DNA from 3 places in the Sulfitobacter sp. EE-36 genome. Region 1 is predicted to be linked to each of the others. Evidence: riboswitches for the same ligand, from Rfam matches in the RefSeq annotation. Region 1 holds a riboswitch; each other region holds the start of a gene.
The links. Region 1 has a riboswitch for cobalamin ahead of EE36_RS04970 (DUF1636 domain-containing protein). Riboswitches for the same ligand answer to the same signal wherever they lie in the genome.
Positions count from the first base shown of each region.

Region 2: it holds a riboswitch for cobalamin, as region 1 does, so the genes downstream of both, EE36_RS11835 (ABC transporter substrate-binding protein) here and EE36_RS04970 (DUF1636 domain-containing protein) in region 1, are expected to answer to the same signal.
Region 3: it holds a riboswitch for cobalamin, as region 1 does, so the genes downstream of both, bluB (5,6-dimethylbenzimidazole synthase) here and EE36_RS04970 (DUF1636 domain-containing protein) in region 1, are expected to answer to the same signal.

Region 1 covers NZ_CH959310.1:467,627-477,579, forward strand. The annotation lists gene gmd (GDP-mannose 4,6-dehydratase) at 1-1,058, shown strand, start outside; gene EE36_RS04950 (GDP-L-fucose synthase) at 1,063-2,031, shown strand; gene EE36_RS04955 (mannose-1-phosphate guanylyltransferase/mannose-6-phosphate isomerase) at 2,086-3,507, shown strand; gene EE36_RS04960 (biotin transporter BioY) at 3,583-4,128, opposite strand; gene EE36_RS04965 (cobyric acid synthase) at 4,224-5,684, opposite strand; cobalamin riboswitch at 5,852-6,070, shown strand; gene EE36_RS04970 (DUF1636 domain-containing protein) at 6,164-6,544, shown strand; gene cobW (cobalamin biosynthesis protein CobW) at 6,541-7,575, shown strand; gene cobN (cobaltochelatase subunit CobN) at 7,582-9,953, shown strand, end outside.
Region 2 covers NZ_CH959310.1:1,918,287-1,928,239, reverse strand. The annotation lists gene EE36_RS11855 (zinc-binding dehydrogenase) at 321-500, shown strand; gene EE36_RS11850 (AraC family transcriptional regulator) at 556-1,452, opposite strand; gene EE36_RS11845 (SDR family oxidoreductase) at 1,620-2,567, shown strand; tRNA gene EE36_RS11840 (tRNA-Glu) at 2,752-2,826, shown strand; cobalamin riboswitch at 2,949-3,148, shown strand; gene EE36_RS11835 (ABC transporter substrate-binding protein) at 3,292-4,308, shown strand; gene EE36_RS11830 (iron ABC transporter permease) at 4,329-5,357, shown strand; gene EE36_RS11825 (ABC transporter ATP-binding protein) at 5,354-6,121, shown strand; gene EE36_RS11820 (catalase) at 6,226-7,743, shown strand; gene panC (pantoate--beta-alanine ligase) at 7,804-8,649, opposite strand; gene panB (3-methyl-2-oxobutanoate hydroxymethyltransferase) at 8,646-9,473, opposite strand; gene EE36_RS11805 (DMT family transporter) at 9,631-9,953, opposite strand, start outside.
Region 3 covers NZ_CH959310.1:1,526,388-1,536,340, forward strand. The annotation lists gene EE36_RS10000 (TonB-dependent siderophore receptor) at 1-1,856, opposite strand, end outside; gene EE36_RS10005 (hypothetical protein) at 2,043-2,519, opposite strand; gene hemP (hemin uptake protein HemP) at 2,516-2,680, opposite strand; gene EE36_RS10010 (BCCT family transporter) at 3,038-4,681, opposite strand; gene EE36_RS10015 (hypothetical protein) at 5,048-5,809, shown strand; cobalamin riboswitch at 5,846-6,024, shown strand; gene bluB (5,6-dimethylbenzimidazole synthase) at 6,074-6,754, shown strand; gene EE36_RS10025 (hypothetical protein) at 6,993-7,991, shown strand; tRNA gene EE36_RS10030 (tRNA-Thr) at 8,180-8,254, opposite strand; gene EE36_RS10035 (hypothetical protein) at 8,339-8,539, shown strand; gene murA (UDP-N-acetylglucosamine 1-carboxyvinyltransferase) at 8,543-9,814, shown strand; gene EE36_RS10045 (DUF2948 family protein) at 9,811-9,953, shown strand, end outside.

The DNA.
Region 1 (9,953 bases):
TGGACAAAGGATACGAGGTGCACGGGATCAAGCGGCGGTCTTCATCCCTTAATACGCAGCGGATTGATCATATTTATCAAGACCCTCACGAGGATGACCCCGATCTGATCCTGCATTATGGCGATCTTACCGATAGCTCGAACTTGACGCGGATTATGCGCGAGGTGCAGCCGGACGAGGTCTATAACCTTGGCGCGCAAAGCCATGTCGCGGTCAGTTTCGAGACGCCCGAATATACGACAGAGGTGAACGCCAACGGGGCCCTGCGGCTGTTAGAGGCGATCCGGTTTCTGGGGCTGGAAAAAAAGACCCGCTTTTACCAAGCATCAACTTCTGAGCTGTATGGCTTGGTGCAAGAGACACCACAGACGGAGGAAACACCCTTTCACCCGCGTAGCCCCTATGCGGTTGCCAAGATGTACGCCTATTGGATCACGGTTAATTATCGTGAGGCCTATGGGATCTATGCCTGCAACGGCATCCTTTTTAACCATGAAAGCGCCCGCCGGGGCGAAACCTTTGTCACGCGCAAGATCACGCGCGGCTTGGCAAATATCGCGCAGGGGTTGGAGGGGTGTCTTTATATGGGCAATATCGACGCGCTGCGCGATTGGGGGCACGCCAAGGATTATGTGCGCATGCAGTGGATGATGCTACAGCAGGACGTGGCAGAGGATTTCGTGATCGCCACCGGCGTGCAGTATTCCGTGCGCCAGTTCATCACGTGGTCGGCGGCAGAGCTTGGGATTACGCTGCGGTTCGAAGGCACGGGCGTGGATGAATGTGCGATTGTCGATAGCGTCATTGGGGAGGATGCCCCCGCGGTCAGCCCCGGCGATGTGGTGATGCGCATTGATCCGCAGTATTTCCGCCCCGCCGAGGTGGAGACGCTGCTGGGATCGCCCGCCAAGGCGAAGAAGAAACTCGGGTGGGAGCCGCAAATCACCGCGCAAGAGATGTGTGCAGAGATGGTGGCGAATGACCTCAAGGTCGCGCGGCGGCATGCGCTGTTGAAAGAACACGGGCTGGATCTGCCGATCCCGCTCGAGAACGGGTAGGCCCATGCGGAAGATCTATATCGCTGGGCATCGCGGCATGGTCGGCGGGGCGATCTTGCGGCAGTTGCAGGCGCGCAAGGACGCTGGGGAGGCGTTGGAACTGGTGACGCGGACCCGTGCAGAACTGGACCTGACCGATCAAGCGGCGGTGCGTGACTTTATGCGTTCTGAGGCACCGGATGTGGTGATCCTCGCCGCGGCCAAGGTCGGCGGGATCATGGCGAACAACACATATCCCGCCGAGTTTATTTACGAAAACCTGATGATCGAATGCAATGTGATCCATCAGGCCCATGCCGCTGGTGTTCAACGACTGCTGCAACTGGGCAGCTCTTGCATCTATCCGCGTGACGCGGCGCAGCCGATGGCCGAAAATGCCCTGCTGACCGGCCCGCTAGAGCCCACGAACGAGCCCTACGCCATCGCCAAGATCGCCGGCATTAAACTTTGCGAAAGTTATAACCGGCAATATGGCGTGGATTATCGCAGTGTGATGCCAACGAATCTCTATGGACCGGGGGATAATTTTCATCCGCAAAACAGCCATGTCTTGCCCGCCCTGATCCGTCGTTTCCACGAGGCCACGCGCGACGGGGCGGCGGAGGTGGTGATTTGGGGCAGCGGCAAACCGATGCGGGAATTCCTGCATGTGGACGATATGGCGGAAGCGTCGCTGTTTGTGCTCGACCTGCCGCGTGATGCCTACGCTGCGCAGACGCACCCGATGCAAAGCCATATCAACGTGGGCACGGGCCGCGACATCAGCATCGCGGCGCTGGCGCAGATGGTGGCGGAGGGGACGGGGTTCAAAGGACGGCTGGTGTTCGATACGTCGAAGCCCGACGGGACGATGCGCAAGCTGATGGATGTCTCGTGTCTGGCGGATATGGGCTGGCGCGCGCGGATCGATCTGAAAGACGGGCTTCGGGAGACGTATGATTGGTTTTTGCGACAGGATCACCTGCGCAGCTAAATCTCTCGCATTTGATTAATCTCTCGTTAGAATTTTTCAGATTAACTGCCTCTCATGATGCACGCTATTCTCCTTTGCGGCGGGTCGGGGACGCGTCTTTGGCCCCTGTCGCGCAAATGCTACCCCAAACAGTTTGCCAAGCTGATGGGGGATGAAAGCCTGTTCCAGATTTCGGCCAAGCGTCTGACCGGCCCCGGATTCGCCCCTCCGATTGTGGTGACTGGCGACCCGTTCCGGTTCATCGTGACCGAACAACTGGCGCAGGTGGAACGGGCGGCGCAGGCGATCCTGATCGAACCGGAGGGGCGCAATACCGCCCCTGCGATCCTTGCCGCCGCGCTGTATATCGGGCGCACTGACGCGCAAGCACTGATGCTGGTCGCGCCGTCGGACCATGTGATTCCCGACGGCGATGCTTTTGCCCAGACCGTGCAAGCCGCGGTGCCGCGCGCGCAGGCCGGTGATCTGGTCACCTTTGGCATCACGCCTACGCGGGCCGAAACGGGTTATGGCTATCTTGAGCTAGCTAAAGGTGCTGACGCGAGCGCCAAAACCCCGCAACCCCTTGCGCGCTTTGTTGAAAAGCCGGACGGGGCGACGGCTGCCAAGATGCTGCAGGCCGGGAATTTTCTGTGGAATGCGGGGATTTTCCTGTTCACGGCTCAGACGATTATCGCGGCTTATCAGGCCCACGCGCCCGATATGCTTCGCACGGTTAAGGCGTCGCTCGACGGCGCGGAATCTGATCTTGGGTTCACGCGACTCGCGCCTGAGCCTTGGGGCCAAGCTGATGATATCTCTATCGATTATGCGATCATGGAAAAGGCGGATAACCTCGCGGTGATGCCGTTCGCCGCCGGATGGTCCGACCTGGGCGGCTGGGATGCGGTCTGGCTGGAAAGTGGGCCTGACGCGGCGGGAAATGTCTGTTCGGACAATGCCACCGCGATTGACTGTGCGGGCACGCTGCTGCGGTCGGAAACCGACGGGTTGCAACTGGTCGGCATCGGGCTGGACAATATCATCGCCGTCGCCATGGGCGATGCGGTGCTGGTGGCGGATAAATCGCAAGCGCAGCGGGTGAAGGAAGCGGTTGAGGCGCTCAAAAGGCGGGATGCTAGCCAAGCGGTCCAACTGCCGCGCGATTACCGCCCGTGGGGGTGGTACGAAAGCCTTGTGATCGGCGGGCGATTTCAGGTGAAACGCATCGTGGTAAACCCCGGTGCAGCCCTGAGCCTGCAAAGCCATCACCACCGGTCGGAACATTGGATTGTGGTCGAAGGCACCGCGAAAGTAACTGTGGACGACACCGTGAAACTGATCAGCGAGAACCAGTCAGTCTACATCCCGCTCGGGTCTGTGCACCGGATGGAGAACCCCGGAAAACTGCCCATGGTGCTGATCGAGGTGCAGACCGGCAGCTATTTTGGCGAAGATGATATTATCCGCTACGAGGATGTCTATGCGCGGGGGTAAGGCTTCGTCTGTCCTGGCAACGAAAAAAGCGCCCCCCTCTAGGGGCGCTTTCGCTGTTCTAGGCTTTGCGTCGGATCAGCTGCGCGACAGGACGCTGGCGGGGCGCGCTTTGGCCAGACCGCTGGTAATAAAGCCTGCAAGCACCGCTTTGATGATGTCACCGGGGATGAACACGGTCACCAGCGCGGCGGATTCCAGCAGTGATTTATCCAGCGCGATCGACAGGCCGATGATCCCGAAGATATAAAGCACGACGATCCCGCCGATGACCGAAGCAACCGCCGCAACGATGGTCAGCGAGGGCCCGTACCATTTTTCGACGATCAGGCCGGTGACAAAAGCCGCCACGGGGAAGCCGATCAGGAAGCCGGAGGACGGCAGCATGAAGGCACCCAGCCCCCCGTTGCCACCGGCCAGAAGCGGCAGCCCCAAAGCGACCAGCAGCAAGAAGAGCAGCACGGCCAGCGCGCCGCGTTTGGCCCCCAGCACGGTCCCACAAAGCATGATGCCCAAGCTTTGCGCCGTGATCGGCACGCCAAAGCCAAGCGAGAATTTCGGGATCAACGCAAGTGCTGCAATCAGGGCAGCGAACAGCGCAACGAGGGTCAGGTTACGTTCCATAACAAAGGGTCCTTTGCGTAAATTTGACGGCATGTATCCCCGCGATCACAAAATTAAGCAAGCGTCGTGATCGTGACCAAAGGTCAGCGCGGGCGTTATGCAACCGGTGCGGCACAGGCCAGCAGGGCGGACACGTCCAGATGGGTTTCCATATGGTCGGCCAGCGCGTCGAGCGTATCTTCCACGGTCTGACTGTAGGAAGTCGGCCCTGCCCCCAGCCCCAGTTGCGCCAACCAGGCACTGCGGAAACTATCGTTGGTAAAGAGCCCGTGCAGATAGGTACCGGTGATCTTGCCATCGCGCGACCCTGCCCCGTCGGGGATGCCGTTGATATGCGCAAAGGGCGTGGCGCAATCGGCCCCCACCGTCTGTCCGATGTGGATTTCATAGCCGTCGATCTGCGTGCCCGTGGCGGCATGGTCGGCGGTGACGCGGGTCAGGGTCTTGTCCGGGGCCATGCGGGTTTCGACATCCAGCAGGCCCAGCCCCTCTTCGCGGCCCGCAGGTCCCTCGAAGCCCTGCGGATCCTCGATAAACCGGCCCAGCATCTGGTAGCCGCCGCAAATTCCCAGCACCGCGCCGCCGCGCCGCACATGGGCATAAAGGTCGATGTCCCAGCCTTGGGCGCGCAGGAAAGCCAGATCGCCGCGGGTGGATTTCGTGCCTGGCAGGATCACCAGATCGGCGTCGGCGGGCAGCGGCGTGCCGGGGGGGACCATGGTCAGCCGCACCGAGGGCTCCGCCGCCAGCGGGTCGAGGTCGTCGAAGTTCGAGATGCGCGAGAGCATGGGGCAGACGATGTGGAACCCGCCGTCGGAGGGGGCGCGCGACAGGTCCACCGCGTCTTCGGCGGGCAGCAGATGCGCGTTGGCAAACCACGGCAATGTGCCGAACCCCGTCCAGCCGGTGCGGCGTTCAATCTCGCGGTAGCCGTCGTCAAAAAGGCTGACATCGCCGCGGAACTTGTTGACCAGAAAGCCGGTGATCATCGCCGCGTCCTGCGGGTCCATGACCACTTGGGTGCCGACGATCTGGGCGATGACGCCGCCGCGGTTGATGTCTCCGGCCAATACAACGGGTACACCTGCGGCGCGGGCAAAACCCATATTGGCAAGGTCGTTCTGGCGTAGGTTCGTTTCAGCCGGGCTGCCCGCCCCTTCAACGATGATCAGATCGGCGCTTTGCCCGAGGATTCCGAAGCTTTGAAGCACGGGGGCCATCAACCCTGCGCGGGCCTTGCTGAAGTCACGCGCTTGCAGGGTGCTATGGCGCTGCCCTTGCACAATCACCTGTGACCCGCTGTCGGTTTCGGGCTTCAGCAGGATGGGGTTCATATGCACCGACAGGGGCCGCCCGCAGGCGATCGCTTGCAGAGCTTGGGCGCGACCGATCTCTCCGCCGTCCTCGGTGACGGCGGCGTTGTTCGACATGTTCTGCGGCTTGAACGGTGCCACGGAAAGCCCCCGACGCGTGGCCGCGCGGCACAGGCCCGCCACCAGCATGGATTTCCCCACATTCGATCCGGTGCCCTGGATCATGATGGCGCGGGTGGGCATGGCGGGACCTCGTGTTTTTTGTGCAGCCCTTGGTGTCAGCCTGCGCTGATCCCGTCAAGCATCCGCGGGCGGCCTCTGCGCATTGGTCGCCCGCGGGAAAATCCGCGCAAAGCGGGTTTGGCCCCTGCGTTATGACAGGCGCAGCTTGACAGGGGCGGGCAAATGACCAATGCAGGGCGTATGTTGGTTCCTGTCCCAGACAGGCGAAGAGGGAACGCGATACGCATTGATCCAGCCTTGGGTCAGCGCCAAGCGCAGCCGCCCCCGCGACCGTGACCGGAGAGAGCTTTCAACCACTGGCCCGCAGGCTGGGAAGGTGAAGGTTCGCAAGGCAAGCTGCCTTAGATCCGCAAGCCGGGAGACCTGCCAGCATAGTTTGTAACGGGCGAACGGGGTGTTTCGCGACTGGCCTAGAACGCTGTTCGCATGTCGTTCGCTGCTGGCGATCCCCCTTGGCCCATCGACGTATGAGGCAAGATATGACCACCACGGATCAACCGGTCACCGTCACCATTTGCACCACCTGTCGCGCAGGTCAGATCACCGCCGAGGACGCGCCGCGCCCCGGGCAACAGCTGTTTGACGCGCTGTCGGGGCATCTGCCCGACGGTGTGCAGCTGCGCGGAGCCGAATGTCTGTCGGCCTGTTCGCGGGGCTGTTCGATGGTCCTGTCGGGTGGCCCGTCGCGCTGGACTTATGTGTACGGCGATCTCGACACTGACGCGCATTTGTCCGATATCGTGAAGGGCGTCTCTGCCTATGCCCAGACCTCTGATGGCGTGGTGCCCTGGCGCGAACGCCCCGTGGTCTTCCGCAAACAATCCATCGCCCGCATTCCCCCACAGGAGCCAACCGAATGACCAACCTTACCAAAATCCCCGTTACCGTGATCACCGGCTTTCTGGGCGCTGGCAAAACCACCTTTATCCGTCACCTGATGGAGAACGCCGGCTCCAAGCGTCTGGCCGTGCTGGTCAATGAATTCGGCACCGCCGGTGTGGATGGCGACATCCTGAAATCCTGCGCGATTGACAATTGCCCCGCCGAGAACATCGTCGAGCTGGCAAACGGCTGTATCTGCTGCACCGTGGCCGATGACTTTATCCCCACCATCGAAGCCCTGATGGCCCTGCCCGAAACGCCTGATCACATCCTGATCGAGACGTCGGGGCTGGCGCTGCCCAAACCCTTGCTCAAGGCGTTTGACTGGCCAGCGATCCGGTCGCGCATCACCGTGGACGGCGTGATTACCCTGGCCGATGCCGAAGCCGTGGTCAGCGGGCAGTTCGCCCCCGATCTGGAGGCCGTGGCCGCGCAGCGCGATGCCGATGACAGTCTGGACCACGAAACGCCTTTGTCCGAAGTCTTTGAGGACCAAATCGCCTGCGCCGACATCGTGCTGCTGTCCAAGGCCGATCTGGCGGGCCCCGAGGGCGTCGAGGCTGCGCGCAAGGTGATCGAGGCGCATGCGCCGCGCAAGCTGCCGATCATTCCGATGACCGAAGGCGTGATCGACCCCCGCGTTGTGCTGGGTCTGGAAGCCGCCGCCGAAGATGACATCGACGCGCGCCCCAGCCACCACGACGGGCATGACGATCACGAACATGACGACTTTGAAAGCGTGGTGATCGACATGGGCGAGGTCGCCGATGTCGCCACGCTTGAGGCCGCCGTGTTGCGCTTGGCGCGCGAGCAGAAAATCCTGCGCGTCAAAGGCTATATCGCCGTTCAGGACAAACCGATGCGTCTGCTGGTGCAGGCCGTGGGCGAGCGCGTGCGCAGCCAGTTCGACCGCCCTTGGGGGGACATGCCGCGCCGCAGCCAACTGGTTGTGATCGCGGAACATGATCACGTGAACGAAGCCGCGATCCGCGCGGTGCTGGAGGGCTAAGCCGCCATGCATGTCGTCTTTCGCGAAAGCCACGGACTGGACCAAAGCGATCTGCCCCAAGATCTGGGGCAGACGCCGGCGGATCTGGTGGTGCTGTCCTTTTCGGACAGTGATCTGGGGGCTTTCGCGGCGGGCTGGCATCGTGCGGAAGGGGGCTTGCCGTCGTTGCGGCTGGCCAATCTGGTCGCGCTGAAACATCCGTTGTCGGTCGATACCTATGCCGAACAGACCCTTGCAGGGGCCAAGGCGGTATTGGTGCGGCTGATCGGGGGCGAAAGCTATTGGCCTTACGGGCTGGCGACCTTGCAGGATATGGCGCGCAAGCAGCAGATCGCGCTGGCGGTGCTGCCTGCGGACGGCCAACCCGACCCACGGCTCGACGCGCTGTCGACGCTGCCGCATTCGACGTTAAGACGCTTGCAACATCTGTGCGATACGGGCGGGGCGGTGGCTGCGCAGGCGGCACTGGCGCAGCTGTCGCTGGCCGCGGGTCTTTACGCGGGGCCAGCCAAAGGGGCCAAGACCGTGCCCGAGGCGGGGTTCTACCGCCCCCACACCGGCGTGATCCCCGCGCCGGAACCCTCCGACAAGCCGCGCGCGATTGTGACCTTCTACCGGTCCTATCTGACGGCTGCCGATACCGATCCTGTGGATGCGCTGATCGCAGCACTCGACGCGCGTGGCTTTGACGCCGTGGGGCTATTCGCGCCCAGCCTCAAGGGGGACACCGCGCCGTGGATCGCGCAGCAGATCGCCCGGCTTGATCCGGCGGTGATCGTGAACGCCACCGCTTTCTCCGCCCAGCGCGGGCCGGATGAACCATCTGTTCTGGGCGCATCAGATTGCCCCGTGGTGCAGGTCGCCTTATCGACCGCGCGTCGGCGCGATTGGGCCGGATCAGAGCGCGGGCTGTCGCCTACCGATCTGGCGATGCATGTCGTCTTGCCCGAGGTGGATGGCCGTCTGTTTGGCGGTGTCGTCAGCTTTAAACAGCCCGGCAAACGGGACGAGGCGCTGCAATACAGCCGCTTCGCCCATCGCGCCGACGCGAACCGCGTGGATTTCATCGCCGATCGCGTGCAGCGCTTGCACCAGCTACGGGTGCAGGACAACGCGGCAAAGTCTGTGGGGGTGGTGCTGTCCACCTACCCCGGCAAAGACTGGAACATGGCCCATGCGCTGGGGCTGGATGCGCTGGCTTCGTTGCGGGAGATGACGGCGCAGTTGGCGGCACAGGGCTATGACGTGGATGCGCAAGACTTTACCGATACGCAAACGGTTGCCAGCCGTCTTGGCACCGAAACGCTCCGCTGGCCGCTGGCAGAGTATGAGGTCGCGCTTGCAAAGCTGCCACAGGCGTTGCGTGAGGATCTGACCGAAGGCTGGGGCGCGCCGCAGGATGATCCGCTGTTTCACGACGGGGCGTTCTGTTTTCCGGCGCTGCGCAGTGGCAAGCTGCTGGTCGCCTTGCAACCCGAACGCGGGGCGCTGGCCGAACGGGATGATGACTATCACGACCTGAGCCGCACACCGCGACCGGGCTATGTCGCCTTCTATCTGTGGCTGCAACAGCAGGCGGATGCGATGGTGCATGTCGGGGCCCACGGCACGCTGGAATGGCTGCCGGGCAAATCCGTCGCCCTGTCTGACGCCTGCTGGCCCGAGGCGCTGATCGGCCCGATGCCGGTGATCTACCCCTTTATCGTCAATGACCCCGGCGAGGCCGCGCAGGCCAAACGCCGTATCGGAGCCGTGACCGTGGGCCATATGCCGCCCCCTTTGGTGACATCGAAACTGCCCGATGCATTCGGACGGTTGGAACGGCTGCTGGATGAATACTCGACCGCGGACGGGCTGGACCCTGCGCGGCGCGACCGGCTGATCGCGGACATCCGAGCCGAGGCGCAGGGCCGCGGGGTTGAACAGGACCTCGGCCTTGATGCCAGCGCCAGCGCGGCAGAGGCGTTGACCCGCATCGACCGCTTCGTCTGCGACATCAAGGAAACGCAATATGGCGACGGGCTGCATGTCTTTGGCGCAGGCGATCATGGGACGGGCGAGATCGACGGGCTGATCGCGGCGCTTTCGGCGCGGTTTGTGCCCCCCGGCCCGTCGGGGTCACCCTATCGCGGGCGCAGCGATGTGCGGCCCACGGGGCGCAACCTGTTTACCACCGATCCACGGGCCGTGCCCTCGCGCGCGGCCTATACCCAAGGGGTGAAGCTGGCCGAGGAATTGTTGCGCAAGCATTTGCAGGATCACGGCGACTGGCCCAAGGGGTTGGTCATGGACATGTGGGGCTCTGCCACCATCCGCACGGCGGGGGAAGAGTTTGCCATGGCGCTGCATCTGGCGGGTCTGTCCCCCCGCTGGGATGA
Region 2 (9,953 bases), 1.5 Mb from region 1:
GCGCGGCGGGCTGGACGGCTAAGCCCTGATATCTCTGACGGCGGTTTGCGGCGCGCCTATTACATCCATAATCAGAAAACTGAGCTCAAAATTAGGTCGATTAGATAAATCACGGCAGTCTTTAGGTGGACCTCAGACACACGCGAGGATGACCACCATGAAAGCCATGAGCCTTACCGCCTAGGGTGGCGACGCGACGTTCGAGGCCGCCGCCCTGAACGCCCATATCGCGTCGACCGTTGGGCTGCTGGAAATCGACCTGTCCCCTGCGCACTTCAAAGGGCTGTCGCTGCATATCATCTTTATGCTGCTTCCAATGCTTGCCAACCAAGGCCGTGCAAAGCACGGGGGAGATCCTGACCAAACTGGCAGAGATTGTGGACGCAGGGGCGCTGAAGCCCTTGCTTGATGACCAGAGATTCGGCCTTGATACGGTGGGCGGGGCCTATGACCGCCTGACCAGCGGGCAGGCCATCGGCAAGGTGGTTGTAGACGTCTGATCATACCACCAGATGCGTGATAAGAGGTTGCCAACGTACAGGCGCTGGCAGCCCCTTATTGGCCCATTTCAACCGGAAACTGCTGGGCATCCGCCCATTGGCGCGGTGATTGCCCGTACATCCGCCTGAATTCGCGACTGAATTGCGACGGGCTGACGTATCCCACATCAACCGCCGCTTCATTCACGGACATGCCGCCTGCGATCTTCATCGCCGCATTATTGAGCCGCATGGATTTGACAAACTGGATCGGGGCCATCGTCGTCACCTGTTTGAACTTGCGGTGAAAGGCGGCGCGGCTCATCCCGGCGCGGGACGCCATATCATCGATGGAGATCGGCGCGTCCAGGTGAGAGGATACATGCGCGATCGACCGTGCAATCGCATTGCCCGCGCCGAAGGCCTGTCTGGCAAAACTCCCTGCCTCCCCCTTCAGGATCGCGTAATAAAGCTCGCGCAGCCGTGCCTCACCAAGGATCGCCGTATCTGCCGGATTGCCACCCAATTGCAGCAAACGCAGCAGCGCGTCGGCAAAGGCATCATCCCAAGCGGCCAGCCTGATCCCCTGCGCGCGCAAACCGCCTTTGACCTCGGGAATCACATTGCCGGTATTTTCCATCTCCATCGACAGTTCTGTCATCATCCGCTTATCGAGCGAAATGATAACCCCGTAGAGCGGGCTTTCGGCAGAGGCGGTCGGCGTGCCGGCCTTCACCGGCATCGACATCGGGCAGCACATATATCGGCTGTCGTCATAGATGTACCTGTGCCCGTCCAGCACGGCCTCTTTCGCCCCGCTGACGATAGCAATAACGCTGGGTTCATAGACCGCCGGCACGCACGGAATCGCCTGCGTGGCCCGAAACAGGCGCACCCCGTCAATGCCGGTTCCCGTCAGCCCCTCTTGGGTCGCGTTGTTCTGGATTAGCTGTCTGATCTGGTCTTTGCTCATGAGGGCGATCTACTGCGTCACATCAGCCTTTCGCAAGCGCGTGATACAATCAGGCAAGTATTCGCGACGATCTCGCCTGTTTTGAGAGACAGCCGAGAGCTATTTACCCTTCAACACCAAACACAGCGCGCATCGCTGCCGCGCTGACATCGAAAAGGAACATGACGATGAAGGACACGACTTTCGGACCCAAAGGCTGGACACCTGATCGCCTTGGATCGCTCAAGGGGAAAACATATCTCATCACCGGCACGACCGCCGGTGCGGGCTTTCAGGCCACGCGCATCCTGCTGTCCAAGGGGGCAAAAGTCGTCATGCTGAACCGCAACGCCGATAAGTCCATCGCCGCGGTAAAAACGCTCAAGGACACGTTCGGTCCCAACGCCGAGGTGAGCTTTGTGCGGATGGATCTGTCTGATCTGGCCAGCGTGCGCGCCGCGGCTGAAGAGGTGCAAAGCACCGTTCCCCGGATTGACGCGCTGATCTGCAACGCTGCCATCGCGCAGGTGCCGACACAACAGCTGACCGTTGACGGGTTCGAAAGCCAGCTTGGCACCAACCACTATGGGCACTTCCTGCTGTGCGGGATGCTGTTTGATCGCATTCAGGAAAGCGCGGGCCGGATCGTTGTGGTGTCCAGCCTCGGGTACAACATGGGGATCAAGACGATCCAGTTCGACGACATGAACTGGGACAAGAACTATAGCGCCAACGCGGTCTACAGCCAAAGCAAGCTGGCGCAGATGATGTTTGCCTATGAGCTTCAGGACCGGCTGAAAGCCACCGACAGCCGCGTTGAGGTATACGTCTGCCACCCCGGCGCGTCGGCGACCTCGCTGATCAGCACAAGCGGCGGGCTTTTCACACGGGTCACCTGGTGGATGATGAGCAAGACGCCAATGGTGCAATCCGCCGAAAAAGGCGCGTATCCCGAGGTCATGTGCGCGACCGAAGACGGGTTGGCGCAGCGCGCGCTTTATGGCCCGACCGGATGGCTGCAAACCGGAGGGCCCGTTGGCAAAGGCACGCTGAACCCCCATGCCTACGACAAACCCGTGATGGAGAAACTCTGGACCGTCTCCGAAAAAGCGACAGGTTTTCACTGGGAAATCTAAGGGAAACGCGCGCCCTCATCCCGCGCGCGGCGCGCCTTTCACGCGACGATCCCCTCTCGCCATACGCCCCTTTGAATACGGCATCAAAATCTGTGATTTTTTTGCCGTATTTCCCCGCTTTCTCATGCGGCTTGCACTTGCGCCCGCCGATGGCTTTGCCTAAAGAAGCGCTCACAAGTTAAGTGGCCCGTTCGTCTATCGGTTAGGACGTCAGGTTTTCAACCTGAAAAGAGGGGTTCGACTCCCCTACGGGCTGCCACTTGGTTTTCCATCCGTTTGTTATTTGCCTCTCGTCCGTTCTGCGGAACCGTGGCCTGCGTTATTTGCCTTTGTCACGCGATGACGACCGCAAAAACGCAACTTGACGGGTGGGCGGACAACTGTCATCGAAACCGGGTCGGTTTCCTTCGGGAAATAATAGGGAATTCGCCATCCGCCCTTTGGTGTGGATGAACCGGAACTGCCCCCGCAACTGTAGACGGTGAGCTACCTCCATCATGCCACTGGGCCTAAAGGTCCGGGAAGGCGGGGACAGCCGCGATCCGTCAGTCAGGAGACCTGCCGACACTGAACCTGAAACACCGGGCGGGGTTGCTCGGGAGAGGATGATGATGGGACCGGATCTTACCTTACGCGCAGACCAAAATGCGCCCGCGCGCCGTTTGGCTGGCCCCTTCTCTTTCTATTCAAAGACCCCGGCATCGGACCAACCGGAGCCCTTGATATGAAACCATTTTTTTCCAGCCTGACCCTAATTGCGAGCCTTGCGGGCAGCACCGCGCTTGGCGCAGAGACAGACTATCCGCTGACGATCGACAACTGCGGCCATACGCTCAGCTTTGACGCGGCACCCCAGACCACCGTGACCATCGGGCAATCCACGACAGAGATCCTGTATCTGCTGGGCCAGCAGGACCGGATCGCGGGAACCTCTGTCTGGTTCAGCCCCGTTTTGCCAGAGTTCAAAGAGACGAACGATGCGATTGAACGGTTGGCGGACAACGATCCCAGCTTTGAAAGCGTGTTGGGCAAACGCCCCGATCTGGTCACCGTGATGTATGAATGGCACGTCGGCCCCGAAGGTATGGTCGGCACCCGCGACAGCTTTCACGAGGTGGGCGTGCCAACCTATGTGATGCCCACCGATTGCGCGGCCAAGGATAACTCTGTCGGCGCGGACGGCACGCGATCTGAACTGTTCACGACCCAGCAGTTGTATACCAGCATCGAAGAGCTCGCCCGCATCTACAACGCGCAAGACGCCGGTGCCACGCTGCTGGCAGACCTGCAATCGCGCGAGGCAAAGGCGGTCGAGAAAGCCAAATCGCTGAACCTGCCGCAAGGCACCTCGGCGCTGTTCTGGTTCTCGTCGTCCGAGATGGCGGCGGACCCTTATGTGGCAGGTCAACAGGGTGTGCCCGCCTATATGATGGACAAGCTTGGCGTTGAAAACGTCGTGACCTCGGCCGAGGAATGGCCGCTGGTCGGATGGGAGACTCTGGCGAAATCCGACCCGACCTTCATCGTGCTTGCCAAAATGGACCGTCGCCGCTTCCCCGCGGATGACATCGAGAAAAAGCGCGACTTCCTGATGAACGACCCCGTCGCCCGCGAGATGACCGCGGTGAAAGAGGGCCGCATCATCACCATGGACGCCCATGCGATGGACCCCACCGTGCGTGCGATCTATGCGCTGGAAACGATGGCTGACGCGCTGTCCGGTTTCGATCTGGCCGAATGACCGCAATCGACCGCTCTGTGATGCGCAGGCCGCAGTGGCACTGGTGGGTGATCATCCCGCCGGTGCTGCTGGCCGCACTGCTATTTGGTGCGGCCATCGGCGAGGTCTCTATCCCGCCGCTGGTGGTGCTGAAGGTGCTGGCCAACAAGGCGCTGAACGCGGGCTATGCGGTGGACAAGATCGACGAGGGCATCGTGTGGAACTACCGCATGGCGCGGGCCGTGGTGGCGATGTGCTGTGGCGCCGGTCTGGCGCTGTCGGGCGTCGTGTTGCAAGCACTGCTGCGCAATGCACTGGCGGATCCCTATCTGCTGGGCATCTCTGCGGGGGCGTCCACGGGTGCTGTTGCAGTGACCATCCTCGGGCTGGGGGGTGGTGCCATCTCGCTGTCTATCGGTGCGTTCAGCGGGGCGCTGGTGGCTTTCGCTTTTGTCGCCTTGCTGGCGCAGGCGGCGGGGGGCGGTGTGGGCCTGCGGGCCGCGGGCGTGATCGTGCTGGCCGGTATTGCGGGCAGCCAGATGTTCAACGCCCTGACCGCGCTGATGATCACGAAATCGGCCAATGCCGAACAGGCCCGTGCCATCATGTTCTGGCTTTTGGGGAATATGTCGGGCGTGCGCTGGCCCGATGTACTAAGCGCCCTGCCCGCGGCGATGATCGGTCTGCTGGCCTGTCTGTGGCACGCCCGCGCGCTGGATGCCTTTACCTTCGGCAGCGACAGCGCCGCGTCCTTGGGCATTCCGGTGCGCCGCGTGCAGCTGCTGCTGATCGGTACGGCGGCGCTGGTCACGGCGGTGATGGTCTCGGTGGTGGGTGCGATCGGCTTTGTCGGGCTGGTGATCCCCCATGCCATGCGCATCGTCGTGGGGCACCGTCATGCGATCCTTGTGCCTGCTTCCGCACTGGCGGGGGCGGTGTTTCTGGTCTTTGCCGATGTGATCTCGCGAGTGATCGTACCGGGCCAAGTGCTGCCCATCGGCGTGGTGACCGCTTTGGTCGGCGCGCCCGTCTTTGCACTGATCCTGATTGGCAAAAGGACGTCGCCATGATTCTGTCCTGTCACGAACTGGGCTGGCGGGTGCGCAACCGCGCCATCGTCAATGACGTGTCCCTGTCCTTGCGTCCGGGCGAAAAGCTGGGGCTGATCGGGCCGAACGGGTCGGGCAAATCCACGTTGCTGCATATGCTTGCCGGTATTCAGAAACCCTCGCGCGGGCGGGTCGAGCTGGACGGCGCACCGCTTGCAAAGATGCGCCAGCGCGATATCGCGCAGCGACTGGCCCTGGTTGAACAACACGCCGATACCGCAGATCGCATCACCGTGCGCCATGCCGTTGAACTGGGCCGCACCCCGTGGTTGTCCGCCCTGCGCGGGTGGAGCGCAGGGGACGACGCCATCGTCACGCAGGCGCTGGCGGATGTGGATCTGTCGGGGTTTGGCGACCGACACTGGCACACGCTGTCGGGCGGTGAACAACAGCGCGTGCATATCGCCCGTGCACTGGCCCAAAGGCCGCAAGTGCTGCTGCTGGACGAGCCGACGAACCATCTGGATATCCGCCACCAGCTTTCGATCCTTGAGCTGATCCAGCGCTTGCCGACAACGGCGATCATCGCCCTGCACGACCTGAACCAAGCCACCCTTTGCGACCGGATCTGCGTCTTGCAAGATGGCAAGCTGCGCGCCATCGGCACCCCCTCCGAGATCATGACCGAAACCCTACTGCGCGAGGTCTTTGGCGTCTGCGGGCATTTCCTTGTCGATCCGGCGGATAACGCGCAGGTGATCCGCTTTCACACGGCGACCCATTAAGCGCGCCAAGCGGCCACACTTCTATTCAACTCCTTACGCATTTGGTCGGGAACCATCCGTCACGCTACAGGTTTTGCCTGTGGACCCTGAAGGAGTAGCTACAGATGACCGACAAGAAGCAAACCCCTCCCACAACCACAGACGCCGGCATTCGCGTTCAAAGCGATGAACATTCGCTGACCGTTGGCCCCGATGGCCCCATCGTGCTGAATGACCACTATCTGCTTGAACAGATGGCGAATTTTAACCGTGAACGTATTCCAGAGCGCCAGCCCCACGCCAAAGGCTCGGGCGCATTTGGCACCTTCGAGACGACGCAAGACGTGTCGAAGTACACGATGGCGAATATCTTCCAGCCCGGCGCGAAATGCGATGTGGTGATGCGGTTTTCGACCGTTGCAGGCGAACGCGGCAGCCCGGATACATGGCGCGACCCGCGCGGCTTCTCGATCAAGATGTACACCGACGAAGGCATCTTTGACATGGTCGGCAACAACACCCCGATCTTCTTTGTCCGCGATCCGATCAAGTTCCAGCAGTTCATCCGCAGCCAGAAGCGCCGTGCGGATAACAACATGCGCGACCACGATATGCAGTGGGATTTCTGGACGCTCTCGCCCGAAAGCGCGCATCAGGTGACCTATCTTATGGGCGACCGTGGCATTCCGAAAAACTGGCGCGAGATGAACGGGTATTCCAGCCACACCTATTCGCTGGTCAACGCCGAGGGTGAAAAGTTCTGGGTCAAGTTCCACTTCCACACCGATCAGGGCGACGGCAATGCCTACCTTAGCCAGGATGAAGCCGACAAGCTGGCCGGGACCAACGGCGACTACCACCGCGCCGATCTGTTCAACAACATCCGCGACGGGAACTACCCCAGCTGGACGCTCAAGTGGCAGATCATGCCTTACGAGGATGCCAAGACCTATCGCATCAACCCGTTTGATCTGACCAAGGTCTGGCCGCACGAGGACTACCCGCTGATCGAGGTCGGCAAGCTGACCCTGAACCGCAACCCCACTGATTTCCATACAGAGATCGAACAGGCCGCGTTCGAGCCAAACAATATGGTGCCGGGCGTCGGTCTGTCGCCAGACAAGATGCTGTTGGCGCGGGGTTTTTCCTACGCTGACGCGCACCGCGCGCGGCTGGGTGTCAACTACAAACAGATTCCGGTCAATAAGCCCGTCTCGCCGACCCATAGCTATTCGAAAGACGGCGCGGGCCGGACTGAAAAAGTGTCTGATCCGGTATATGCGCCCAACTCCTACGGTGGGCCCTCCGCGCAGCCGCATCAGCATGAAGCGGGCCTGTGGTATTCCGATGGCGACATGGTGCGTCAGGCCTATACCCTGCGCCCCGATGACGATGATTGGAGCCAAGCCGGCAAGCTCGTCCGCGAGGTGATGGACGCCGATGCCCGCGCGCGTCTGGTATCGAACGTGGTGGGGCACCTGTGCGACGGTGTCAGCGAAAAGGTGCTCGTCCGTGCCTTTGAATACTGGCGCAACATCGACAAAGACACCGGCGACAAGATCGAGGCCGGTGTGCGCGAGAAGCTGGGCGGGGAATCCAAAGCCCCCGGCATGGCCTCTGCCCTCAGCATCGGCGGCAAGTAACACCGGACCGTTCCAAGCCAAACGATCAGCGGGGCCTTAGCGGGCCCCGCTTTTCTTCGTCTAACCGACGGCGATATTGTCGATCAGCCGCACACCGGCCAGCCATGCGGCGGCCAACAGACGTGCGGGGCGGTCGGGCGTGGTCATCAGCTCCAACTGGTCAGCAGATCGCAGGTCAAGGTATTCCACCTGCGTAAAGCCCGCACGTTCCACCCGCGACACTGCCGCCGCGCGGAGCGTTTCGAGATCGCCACCAGCAAGCAGCCCCTCTGACATCTCCTCCATCGCACGGTGAAGTTCGGGGGCCCAGGTGCGGGCGCGATCCGACAGCAGCAGGTTGCGCGAGGACATGGCCAGACCGTCTTCCTCGCGGATGGTGGGGCAGCCGATCACCTCTATCGGCAGGTCCAGATCACGCGCCAGACGGGTCACCACCTGAAGCTGCTGATAATCTTTTTCGCCAAAGAATGCCTTGTCCGCCTGGGTCTGGGTAAAGAGTTTGGTCACGATGGTGGCCACGCCGTCGAAATGCCCTGCCCGATGCGCCCCGCACAGCCCTTGGGTGATGCCTTCGACCGACACAGTCGTCGCGAAACCGTTGGGGTACATCTGTTCCCCATCTGGCACATAGACGACATCCGCCTTCAGCGCGATCAGCTTGCGCGCGTCCTCTTCCTCGGTGCGGGGGTAGTTCTTGTAGTCGTCAGGGTTGTTGAATTGCTTGGGGTTGATGAAGATCGTCACGATCACACGGTCGCACGCCTCTTTTGCGGCCCGCACGAGGCTCAGGTGCCCCTGATGCAGCGCGCCCATCGTCGGCACCACGGCGACACTTTCGCCCGCGGCTTTCCATCCGGCGACCTTGCTGCGCAGTTCAACCAGCGTGCGGATAATTTCGGGTGTCATGTTTTGGAAACCTCGTCAAAAAATACATGCTCGGGTCCGGGGAAGGATCGCGCCGTGACCTCGTCGGCATAGGCCTGCACCGCGGCCTTTGCGTCATCGCCCAGATGGGCATAGCGTTTTACGAATTTCGCCTTGAAGGCGGTGAACAGCCCCAGCATGTCATCGACCACCAGAATTTGCCCGTCGCATTGCGCTGACGCACCGATGCCGATGGTGGGAATGGCGACCGTTTCAGTGATCTGGTCCGCCAAAGCCTGCGGCACTTTCTCAAGCACCACGGCAAAGGCCCCTGCCCGCGCCACCGCCTGCGCATCGGCCATCAGCTGCGTGGCGGCCGCACCGCGCCCCTGCACCTTATACCCGCCAAGCGTGTGAATCGACTGCGGCGTCAGGCCGATATGCGCCATCACCGGAATGCCGCGTTTGGTCAGGAAGGCGATGGTGTCTTCCATCACCTCCCCCCCTTCAAGCTTGACCGCACCGGCACCGGTTTCGCGCATCAAACGTGCCGCGTTCTCAAAGGCTTGGGCCGGGCTTTGCTCGTAGCTGCCGAAGGGCATATCGATCACCAGCATCGACTGGGTCAGCCCGCGCCGCACCGCTTGACCGTGCAGGATCATCATCTCCATCGTGACCTCAAGCGTCGAGGGCAGCCCGTGCAGCACCATCCCCACTGAATCGCCCACAAGCACGAAATCGCAGATGCCATCCATCACTTGCGCCATCGGCGTGGTATAGGCGGTCAGGCTCACCAGCGGAGCCCCCCCTTTGCGGGCCAGAATATCCGTCGGCATGGGGGCGGTCTTGCGGGCTGTGGCGCTCATCTGTGGCGGTCCTTTTTGGTAAGGTCGTCATTGCAATCTATCGGGGCCATGGCGGGGCATGGGGCGGCTTGGCGATGCTTCTAGACTAAAACGCCGCAATGTAGGTAGCAAAAGCGCAAGAATTTTACCCATGTCGCTGCGTCAGTCGAATCCGATACTACTTGGGCGGGATCGGGGCCACCGGCTGCGCGCCCCGCCCCGTGGGCACGGTCAGCACCAGCAGGCAAAGCACAACCAGCCCCACGCCGGCCCAGCCAAGGGAGGGCAAGCGTTCGCCCACCACGACAACGGCCAGCAGCGCTGCGACCACCGGCTCGATCAGCGTCAGGGTCGTGGCCGTACTGGCCCGCACCCGCGACAGCCCGTAGCCGAAACAGATATAGCCCAGAAACATCGGCACAAACGCCATATAAAGCCCGACCGCCGCGTTCCCCCACGAGGCCAGCAGCGGGCCGCCGGTCGCCAACAGCACAGGCATCA
Region 3 (9,953 bases), 1.1 Mb from region 1:
CCCAGTTCAATCGCGGTGTTTTCTTCAGGCTCAAGCAGCAGGTTCGAGGAATCGATCCCGTTGTAGCTGCCGCCGCCTGCGTCCAGTTCATCCCCGACAGGATTGGTTGAGGTGGCATAGGACAGGTAGATCGACCCGTTGTCGCGGGGTTTCCAGACAACACCGGCATTCCAGTTGAACATGGTGTCATCGCGCGACAGCGTATCGGCACCGGCTTCCGTGGTGGTCCGGCTGACGCTGTAGTCATCCAGACGGGCACCAAGGTTCAACTGCCACTGCGGATTAAAGGTGATCGTGTCGTTCAGATACAGCGACCGTGTGGTGACATCGGTCAGCGTCGCATCTGCGCTGCGGACAGGTGTCGCTGTGGAACATCCGCTGACATCGGGGTTGTAGATCGCGACGGAGCACCCTTCGAGACGGTCCTCGGCAGTGCCGCCCCCCACTTCGGAGGATAGGCCGACATAGCCACGCTGGCTGATCTCTTCACGCGAAAGCGCGAAGCCCGCAATCATGTCATGGCGCGCCGACCCGGTGTTGAAACCAAAGGAAAGCTCGCTGGTGTTCGACGCCACTTCGTTGACCTGATACCGGCTTTTGGGGGAGGCCGTCAGCGTCCAGTTCTGCGGATCGGCATCCGAGGTGTCAGGGCGCTCAGGTGCCGACACGATATAGTCGTTCTCGGTCCGGCTGAGACGGGAGCGGTTGGTGAATGTCATGCCCGGTGTGATTTCAAAGGTCGCGCCGAAGGTGGCAACGCTTTGTGTCGCATCGTGGAAATCGCGGTCTGGGTTGCCGTAGAAGGTGTCACGGTCCAGCGTTGGACGGCCTGCAGCGGATTCGGTGAAGGGCACGCCGTTGGTGCCATCCCATGGCACACCCCAGTCTGGCATCTGTTTCATCTGCAGCTGGTAGGCTTCGAAATCCAGTGTCAGACGGTCGGTCGCTTCGTATTCGGCAGCGATGGACAGACCCAGACGGTCGTCTTTGCTCCCGTCGCGGCCGGCAACGTCGCTGACTTGGGCGACGGCACCGATGCGGGTCTTGAAGCGGTCGTTCCAGACCTTGTTCCAGTCGACTTCCTGACGCGCCAGATCGGCGGTGCCAAAGGTCGTGGTGGTTTTGACAAAGTCCGTATCCTGCGCCTTTTTGGTCACCAGATTGACCGCGCCGCCGGTGGTCGAGCGGCCACCGATGGAGCCCGACGGGCCTTTGGTGATCTCGACCTGTTCGGCCATGAATGTTTCGCGCACGGCGACACCGGAATCACGCACGCCGTCGATGAAGACGTCGTTGGAGGACCGGAAGCCGCGGATGAACAGAACGTCGCCGAATGCGTTGCCGCCTTCGCCGGTGCCCAATGTGATGCCGGGGGTGGTGCGGGCGAGCTCACGCACCGATGTCGCGTTCTTGTCGCGCAGCACTTCCTGGGTGACTGCGGTAACGGTGCGTGGTGTATCGACCAGCGGTTGCGTCAGCAGCGAGTTGCCCGATTGAACGGCCTGATATCCGGCTTCGGGGTTGGCGTAGGGCGACAGACCGTTCTCGCCAGCGACGGGCGCGGCGGGGGCAGCAGCAACGGGGGCCTCGGCCACGACGGGTGCAGGGGCGGGTGCCGGTGTCGCGCGGGGGGCAGGGGCCGCCGCGGCGCGTTTCTTGGCGGGTTGTGGCTTGGGCTTCGCGGCCTGCGGCTCGGAGGTTTCAACCTCGATGCCGGGAAGCAGCAGCGGCTCGTCGCTGGATTGCGCATAAAGTGCTGCAGGAGACGTCGCGCCGATGGCGGCGGCCGTCATCATGCCGATGCTGCGGCTGGCCGTGTGGCCACGCAAGCTGTGTGGTGTTTTCGTCTGAGTCATATCGCCCTCGTCATTGCCCATTCGGGCTGTTTTTAGGGGGCTGGTCTGGACGATTGGCTACCTATTCACGGGCGGGTTACTAAGGCTGATAAAAACAATCAAGTATTAAACTTCGGCAACCTTACAAAAATTTCAATGGGTTGTAGCGTTGCACATAAGGCGTCAATCGGGCGCGGGAAACGCCCGTTAATGGAGTGTCGGTGCTGCTTCCATTTGCGCGACCTCGCTTGGTGCGCTCAGGCGCATCCGTTTGAGCGCCAGCCCGAAATCCGCAGCAAGCGATGCCACCAGCGGGGCCATATCGGCGCGTACCAGCAGGGTCGCGATCAGCATCGCGTCTTCGCGCTGTCCGTCCGTGGCTGTCGCGATGAAGTTCGCAAAGCAGGATTCGTCCGATCCCAGACATTTGCACGTGACCGAATGGCGCATCAAAGGCCGCCGCCCGAACCGTGCACAAAGCGAGCATAGCTGTTCAAATGTAGCGAGCGCCTTGCTCCCGTTGGTGTGGCCGAGGACGCTGGCGAAATCGCTGCTGACTTTTTCCTGTGCGTCAGGCCCGTCACACCACATCCGCAAATAGATGACCGACGCGGCCTGAAGGCTGTCCAGCTCTGTGATGAACCCTACCGGGGCACCGCCGGGGTGCTGATGTGCGTCATTCATTTGGTCAGGATCAATTTGCCAGCGCGTGTGATTCGCAAGGTGTAGGTCTGGGTATCCAGCACGATTTGCGCCAGATCTCCGCCTTCGGTCAGGTCACGGGCAGAGTAGGTCGGCAGCGCGTTCATCGGGGCTTGGGTCTTTGGGGGGGCATGAAATGTCATAGGGCTGCTCTATCAATGGTCATGGAAAAGGAACGTTGCACGCGGCACCGATCATCAGGCAGCCCTGCGGCTTGGTCCTGACGGTGAACGGCAGTCTGCGTTCTGGGGAATGGTCTCATCGTGGGACTCCTCACATCATATGTGTCGGGCGTCCCCGTGATCGCATGCGGGGTGGCTAGACGTTTCCATAAACCTGATTGAAATTATAGGGTATGTCAATCCGACAGTTTTAGTCGGAATACTTTGGGCAACTTTTTGTTTGTCTGTGCCGTGCAAAAGAATACCCCCCGCAGCACCGGGCGGCGGGGGGTATGAGGCGCTTTGACCGGCAAAGCACAAAGGTCGGTTAGGGGTGCGTTATTGCGTCTTCATCTCGGCGCGCAGGCCGCGGAAGATCGCGTAGCACATGAACAGCAGCACCACAGTAAACGGCAATCCGGTAGAGATAACCATCGACTGAAGCGACTTGAGCCCGCCTGCAGACAGCAGCAGCACAATCGCTACGGCACCTTCGAAGATGCACCAGAACACGCGCTGTGGCGCAGGTGCATCGACCTTGCCGCCTGCCGTGATCGTATCGATCACCAGCGAGCCGGAGTCAGACGAGGTCACGAAGAACACGATGACCAATACGATACCGATCAGCGATGTGATCCCGGCGAGCGGAAGCGCATCCAGCATGGCGAACAGCTGGCGTGGCAGCTCGGCTTCTTGCGCGGCGGTGTAGCCGTCGCTGATCACCTGATCGATTGCCATGCCACCAAAGACGCTCATCCACAGGACGCAAACGAGGCTCGGGATCAGCAGAACGCAGGTCAGGAACTCACGTACGGAACGGCCACGGCTGACGCGGGCGATGAACATGCCGACGAAAGGCGACCAGCTGATCCACCATGCCCAGTAGAACGATGTCCAGCCTTGCATAAAGTTCACGTCTTCACGGCCGATCGGATTGGACAGACCGGGCAGATATTCCACATAGGCCAGCAGCGATGACCCGAAGGTCGACAGGATCGCCAGCGTCGGTCCGACCAGCAGCACGAAGGCCAGCAGCAAGAACGCCAGACCCATGTTGATCTCTGACAGGACTTTGACGCCGCCATCAAGGCCGCGCAGCACGGACACGGTCGCAATCGCGGTGATGCCGGTGATCAGCAGAACCTGAGTTGTTGGACCAACCGCCACACCAAAGAGCTCGTTCAAGCCCGCGTTGGCTTGCGTGGCACCCAGACCAAGCGATGTCGCCAGACCAAAGAGCGTTGCAAATACGGCGAGAATGTCGATCACGTGACCGGGCCAACCCCAGACGCGTTCCCCCAGGATCGGGTAAAAGGCAGAGCGGATGGTCAGGGGAAGACCCTTGTTATAGCTGAACAGCGCCAGCGCCAGACCCACAACGGCATATATCGCCCAGGGGTGCAGGCCCCAGTGGTAGATCGTGGCCGCCATACCCAAACGAACCGCTTCGGCCTGATCGCCCGCGGCCGCGCCCAAAGGTGCCCAATCGGTGCGCAGGCCGTCTTCGCCAACAGCAGTGCCACCCATGGAGCTCGAGAAATGCGATAGTGGTTCAGAGACGCCATAGAACATCAGACCGATGCCCATGCCCGCCGCGAACAGCATCGAGAACCATCCAAGGTAGGTATAGTCGGGGCTTGCTTCGGCCCCGCCAAGACGCACACGGCCCAAAGGCGTGACGATCAGGAACAGGCAGAACAGCACAAAGATGTTGCCGGCAGAGATAAAGAACCAGTCAAAGCCCTTTGTCACCGACGAGAACAGCCATGTGAACAGCGCGCCAGACTGTTCGGGCAGCGCGAGTGTATAGAATACAAAGGCAACAATACACACACCCGAGATCGCGAAGACCGGGTTGTGAATGTCGAAGCCGAAGGGCCCCACGCTGCCTTCTTTGTTGTCTTGGCCGATCTCGTAATCCGTGTCGATTACGGCAGCGGCCCCGTCGGGTGTCGGGATACCCGGCGACGTTTCATCTGTCATTAGATGCTCTCCATTTTATGTATTTGCGACTAATCATAGCGCAACTCCGACAAAACGACCACCGCTGCGCGGGAAATAAGTAAATGAATATCATGGCTTAGCCCCCGGAAGCGGGCTTGACGCCCCGTTTGCGGGTCGCGGGCTATGCGTTTTTTCCGTGGTTTACCGCGAATCCCCTCTTTGGATTCGCGTGAAACACCGGGGCCGTTCCGCGTGCCACACTGCCCACGCCCGTCTGAACGGAGGGGGCAACCGCACCGCAGAATAGCGCCCTATCCCAAAAGATATGCCGGCCTATCCGTCCATGGCCCCGACCCACCTGCTTGCGCGAATGAAAGCGCGAGCGTCTGCGGTCACCATGGTCCCATGACAAATTTTTTCATCATGGGGGATGATATGAAAGTTACTTGCACACTACCAATTATCGCAACCGCGGCACTTCTGGCCGCTACCACTGTCAGCGCCGAAGGGTTCAGCCTGTCCGGTGCGCGCTCTGCCATGCAAAGCGACATCTCGTTCAACGTCATGCAATCCGCAGGGCAGGGTCAGATCAAGCTGCGCCATAAGGTCCAGCCCAAAGCGCAGGTCCGGTCCAAAACCGTGAGCAGCCGCAGCCGGTCTTTCCAAGAGCTCAGCGGGGTCAGCACGGCCGCGGACCTCAAAAGCCTCATCGCTTGGGCCGAGGCGGGTCCAAAGGGCTATGACGCCGTGCAGTACGGGGCCAAACGGCTGCCGCCACAGCGTCCGACGCAAATGACCATCGGCGAGATCTACCGCTGGATCGACCGCACGCCGGGCCAACCGCATGCCATCGGTCGATACCAATTCATTCCATCCACGCTGCGCAGTCTGGTGCGACAGGCGGGGCTAAGCAAGAATGACCGCTTTACCTCGGCGGTGCAGGACGGGCTGGCGGATATCCTTTTGGTCGATGCGGGGTTTAACGCGTTCAAGAAGGGCAAGATCAGCCGCCACCGCTTTATGGAAAACCTCGCACGTATCTGGGCCGGTTTCCCGACCTCTAACGGGCGGTCCTATTATCACGGCTATGCAGGCAACAAGGCCGTCATCTCGTGGAACGAGTTCGACGCCGTGATGAAGAAGATTTTCGCAACCAAACGCGGCTGATCCCCGCGTTAGGGCTTGTTCCGGGCGGACAGCCGTGGCCCAATGGCCGGGTCTGGTGTCCGCCTCGCGGAAGAATCGGGAAGCTGGTGAAACTCCGGCACGTGCCCAACGCTGTAATGGGGATGGTTTGCGCATAGGCCACTGGAATATTCCGGGAAGGCGCGCGGACCAGACGACCCTAAGTCAGAAGACCGGCCAGACAGTACAGCTTGCCCCGCATGGACAGCGGGATTGGCGCATAAACGTATTGTTGGGGACTGAACAATGCCGATACCCTCTGCGCTGGCACCCGCCGCGCCTTTTTCAGATGCTGAACGCGACGCCGTCTACAAGGCGATCTTTACCCGCCGCGATGTACGCGATCAGTTTTTACCCGATCCAGTGGCCGAGGATGTGTTGCACCGAATACTGACCGCCGCGCATCACGCACCGTCCGTCGGGTTGTCACAGCCGTGGAATTTCATCGTCATCCGCGATCAGGCCGCACGCGATCAGGTCTGGCACGCCTTCAACCGCGCAAATGAAGAAGCCGCACAGATGTTCGAGGGCGCCCGCCAGACAACCTACAGGTCGTTGAAGCTCGAAGGCATCCGCAAGGCACCGGTCAATATCTGCGTGACCTGTGACCGCAGCCGTGGCGGTAAGGTCGTGCTGGGGCGCACCCATAATCAAAGCATGGATCTGTATAGCACCGTCTGCGCGATCCAGAACCTCTGGCTTGCCGCCCGCGCCGAGGGTATCGGAATGGGCTGGGTCAGCGTGTTCCGCGATGCCGATCTGCGTGACCTGCTGAAGATCCCCGACCGGATAGAAATCGTCGGCTACCTGTGTCTGGGCCACGTGGACGAGCTTTACCAGACGCCCGAACTTGAGGTGAAAGGCTGGAGCAAACGGCTCCCCGTGGACGAGATGATCTTTGACGGTACGTGGCAGGGCGACCCGTAGTCACTGCCCGTCCCGCGCACGTTGTCATCTCCCGCAGTGCGGGTAATTTGCGCGGTCAGCGGAACTATGCCGGTTCCCTGACGTTGCCTTTGTGAAGCCAGTGCATCCCGCGTCTGGCACGCAAAGAGGAAGTATTCAAAATGGGCGGTATCATTTATCTCGTTGGTCTTGTGGTCGTGGTTATGGCGGTGCTGTCGCTGGTCGGCTTGGCGTAAGCAAACGCCGGGGAGGCATTTACATGAACACGACACTCACTGAAAAAACTGCCGATGGATCCTATGTCGACTGGCCCGCAATTTTCGCGGGTACCGTTGTCGCTGTGGCGATCGGCCTTTTGCTGACCACCTTCGGCGCGGCACTTGGCCTGTCGTCGATCACGCTGGACGGAACCGACAACTCATCGACGCTTGAACTGGTGCTCACCGCGCTGTGGATGGTGATCACGCTGGTCGCCTCTTATCTGGCCGGTGGTTATATCGCGGGCCGCATGCGCCGCCGCGTCGAGAGCGCTACGGATGATGAAGTCACTGCACGTGACGGGATCAACGGTCTGGTTGTTTGGGGCCTCGGCTCTGTGATCACCGCCGTAATGCTATCAAGCGCGCTGAGCTTTGCAGCCAATACCGCGGGCAATGTTGCTGCGGGTGCAGGCAAAGCAGCTGGTACGGTCGTCGAAGCTGCGGGCTCTGCCGTGGGAGGTGCTGCCTCCGGACTGGCCGATGCGGCGGGTGCTGCAATCCCGGATGAGGCCAAGAATGATCCGACAGATTACCTGTCGAACCAGCTTTTGCGCCCCAATCAGGTCGACCCCCTGACAGCCGATCCCGAGCAACTGGCAGAGCAGACCGCCAGCATCGTCGCCAATATTTACCGCACGGGTGAGGTCAGCGAGGAAGACCGGACCTATCTTGCCGGCGCTGTTGCCGCTCGCACCGATCTGACCCAGGCTCAGGCGAAAGAGCGTGTGGACCAGATCGTGACCCAAGCGCAGGAAGCGCGTCAGGAAGTCGAAGACGCTGTAGCCGCCGCCAAGGCCGAGGCTGAACAGGCCGCAGCAGAAGCGAAAGAAGCAGCGGTTGAGGCTGCGCAAACCGCGCGTAACGCCGGTATCCTGACCGCCTTTGTGCTGGCCGCTGCGTCGCTGATTGCCGGTGTGGCATCCGTTGCAGGGTCGGTCCACGGGGGTCGCCACCGCGATCAGGGCCGTCTGTTTGCCGGTCTGACATATCGCGGCTAAATTGCTTCACGTGAAAATCGAAACCCCGGCGGCGCAAGCGGTCGGGGTTTTCTTCTGCCATCGTGATTCGGGATGTTTCGGGGCAGGGGGCGCTGCGACGCCTTCAGGCGCATCCATGGCACATGCCAAAACCGCAACGCCAGATAAATAAGGCATCAGGGCGAAACGATATGCTTAAAGGGGGGATCTGGTGCTGAAGGGGAGGATTGAACTCCCGACCTCGTCATTACCAATGACGCGCTCTACCACTGAGCTACTCCAGCACTGTGGGCGGGTGATTAGACCCATTCGCAATATGGTGCAAGCGTAATCTGGACCATATCGGTCCGCTGCGCTAGACAATCGACATGTCAAAGGATACCGCCCCACAAAAGCCGCCAAAACCCAATGTATTGCGGGAAGACAGGCTGAAAGCCGCGCTGAAAGCCAATATGGGCCGACGCAAGGCGCAAGCGCGTGCGCGCAGCGACAAAAGCCAAAGCGACGACACGCAAAATAATAACGCGCAGACAGATAACGGGCCGACCGGCCAAACCAAGGAAGGCTGAAGGATGGATTCGATTGTGGTCAAAGGCGGCGGTGCGCTGTCGGGACAAATTCCGATTGCGGGGGCCAAGAACGCCTGTCTGACGCTTATGCCCGCGACCCTGCTGTCCGAAGAGCCGCTGACGCTGACCAACGCGCCGCGCCTGTCCGACATCCGCACCATGACCGAATTGCTGCGGTCCCTGGGGGCAGAGGTGACATCGATGCAGGACGGTCAGGTTCTGGCGATGTCGTGTCATGGCGAGATCAACACGCGCGCCGAATATGACATCGTGCGCAAGATGCGCGCGTCGAACCTTGTGCTGGGGCCGCTGCTGGCCCGCGAAGGGCACGCGCAGGTATCACTGCCGGGCGGCTGCGCGATTGGTGCGCGTCCGATGGATATTCACACCGATGGTCTGGCTCTGATGGGCGCAGAGATCGACTTGCGTGACGGTTATCTGCACGCCAAGGCGCAAGGCGGGGCATTGAAAGGTGCGGTCATCGACTTCCCCTTTGCCTCTGTCGGCGCGACCGAGAACATTATGATGGCTGCGACCTTGGCCAAGGGGACGACGGTGATCAACAACGCCGCGCGCGAGCCCGAGATCGTAGACCTCGCGGATTGCTTGCGTGCTATGGGCGCGCAGATTGATGGCGACGGCACCAGCCGGATCGAGATTCAGGGCGTTGACCGCCTGCATGGGGCCACCCACCGTGTTGTGACCGACCGGATCGAACTGGGCACCTATATGCTCGCCCCTGCGATGTGTGGTGGCGAGGTTGAATTGCTGGGCGGGCGCATCGACCTGCTGTGGGCTTTCTGCGAAAAGCTTGACGCGGCAGGGATCGACGTGACCGAGACGGACAAGGGTCTGAAAGTCGCGCGGCGCAATGGCGTGATCAACGCGGTGAATGTCACGACCGAACCTTTCCCCGGTTTCCCCACCGACCTGCAAGCCCAGATGATGGCGCTGCTGTGTACGGCGGACGGTACCTCGGTGCTGGAAGAAAAAATCTTCGAGAACCGCTTTATGCACGCGCCCGAGCTGATCCGCATGGGGGCCGATATCGAGGTCCACGGCGGCACCGCGACGGTTCACGGCGTCAAAAAGCTGAAAGGTGCGCCGGTCATGGCGACCGATCTGCGCGCATCGATTTCCTTGATCCTTGCCGGTATGGCCGCCGAAGGCGAAACACGCGTCAGCCGTGTCTACCATCTGGATCGCGGGTACGAACATGTGGTGGCGAAACTGCGCGGCGTGGGCGCAAATATTGAACGGATCAAAGACCAATGACCGAAGATGCACGTTTCGAAGACGGGCGCGAAGCCCCGCTGAACCTCGGCGCGCTGGATGCCGATGACCTCAAGGTGATCTCCTCGCTGGCGCAGGATGCTGTATTTCCAGGATCGGAAATGCGCTGGCTGCAAAAAGA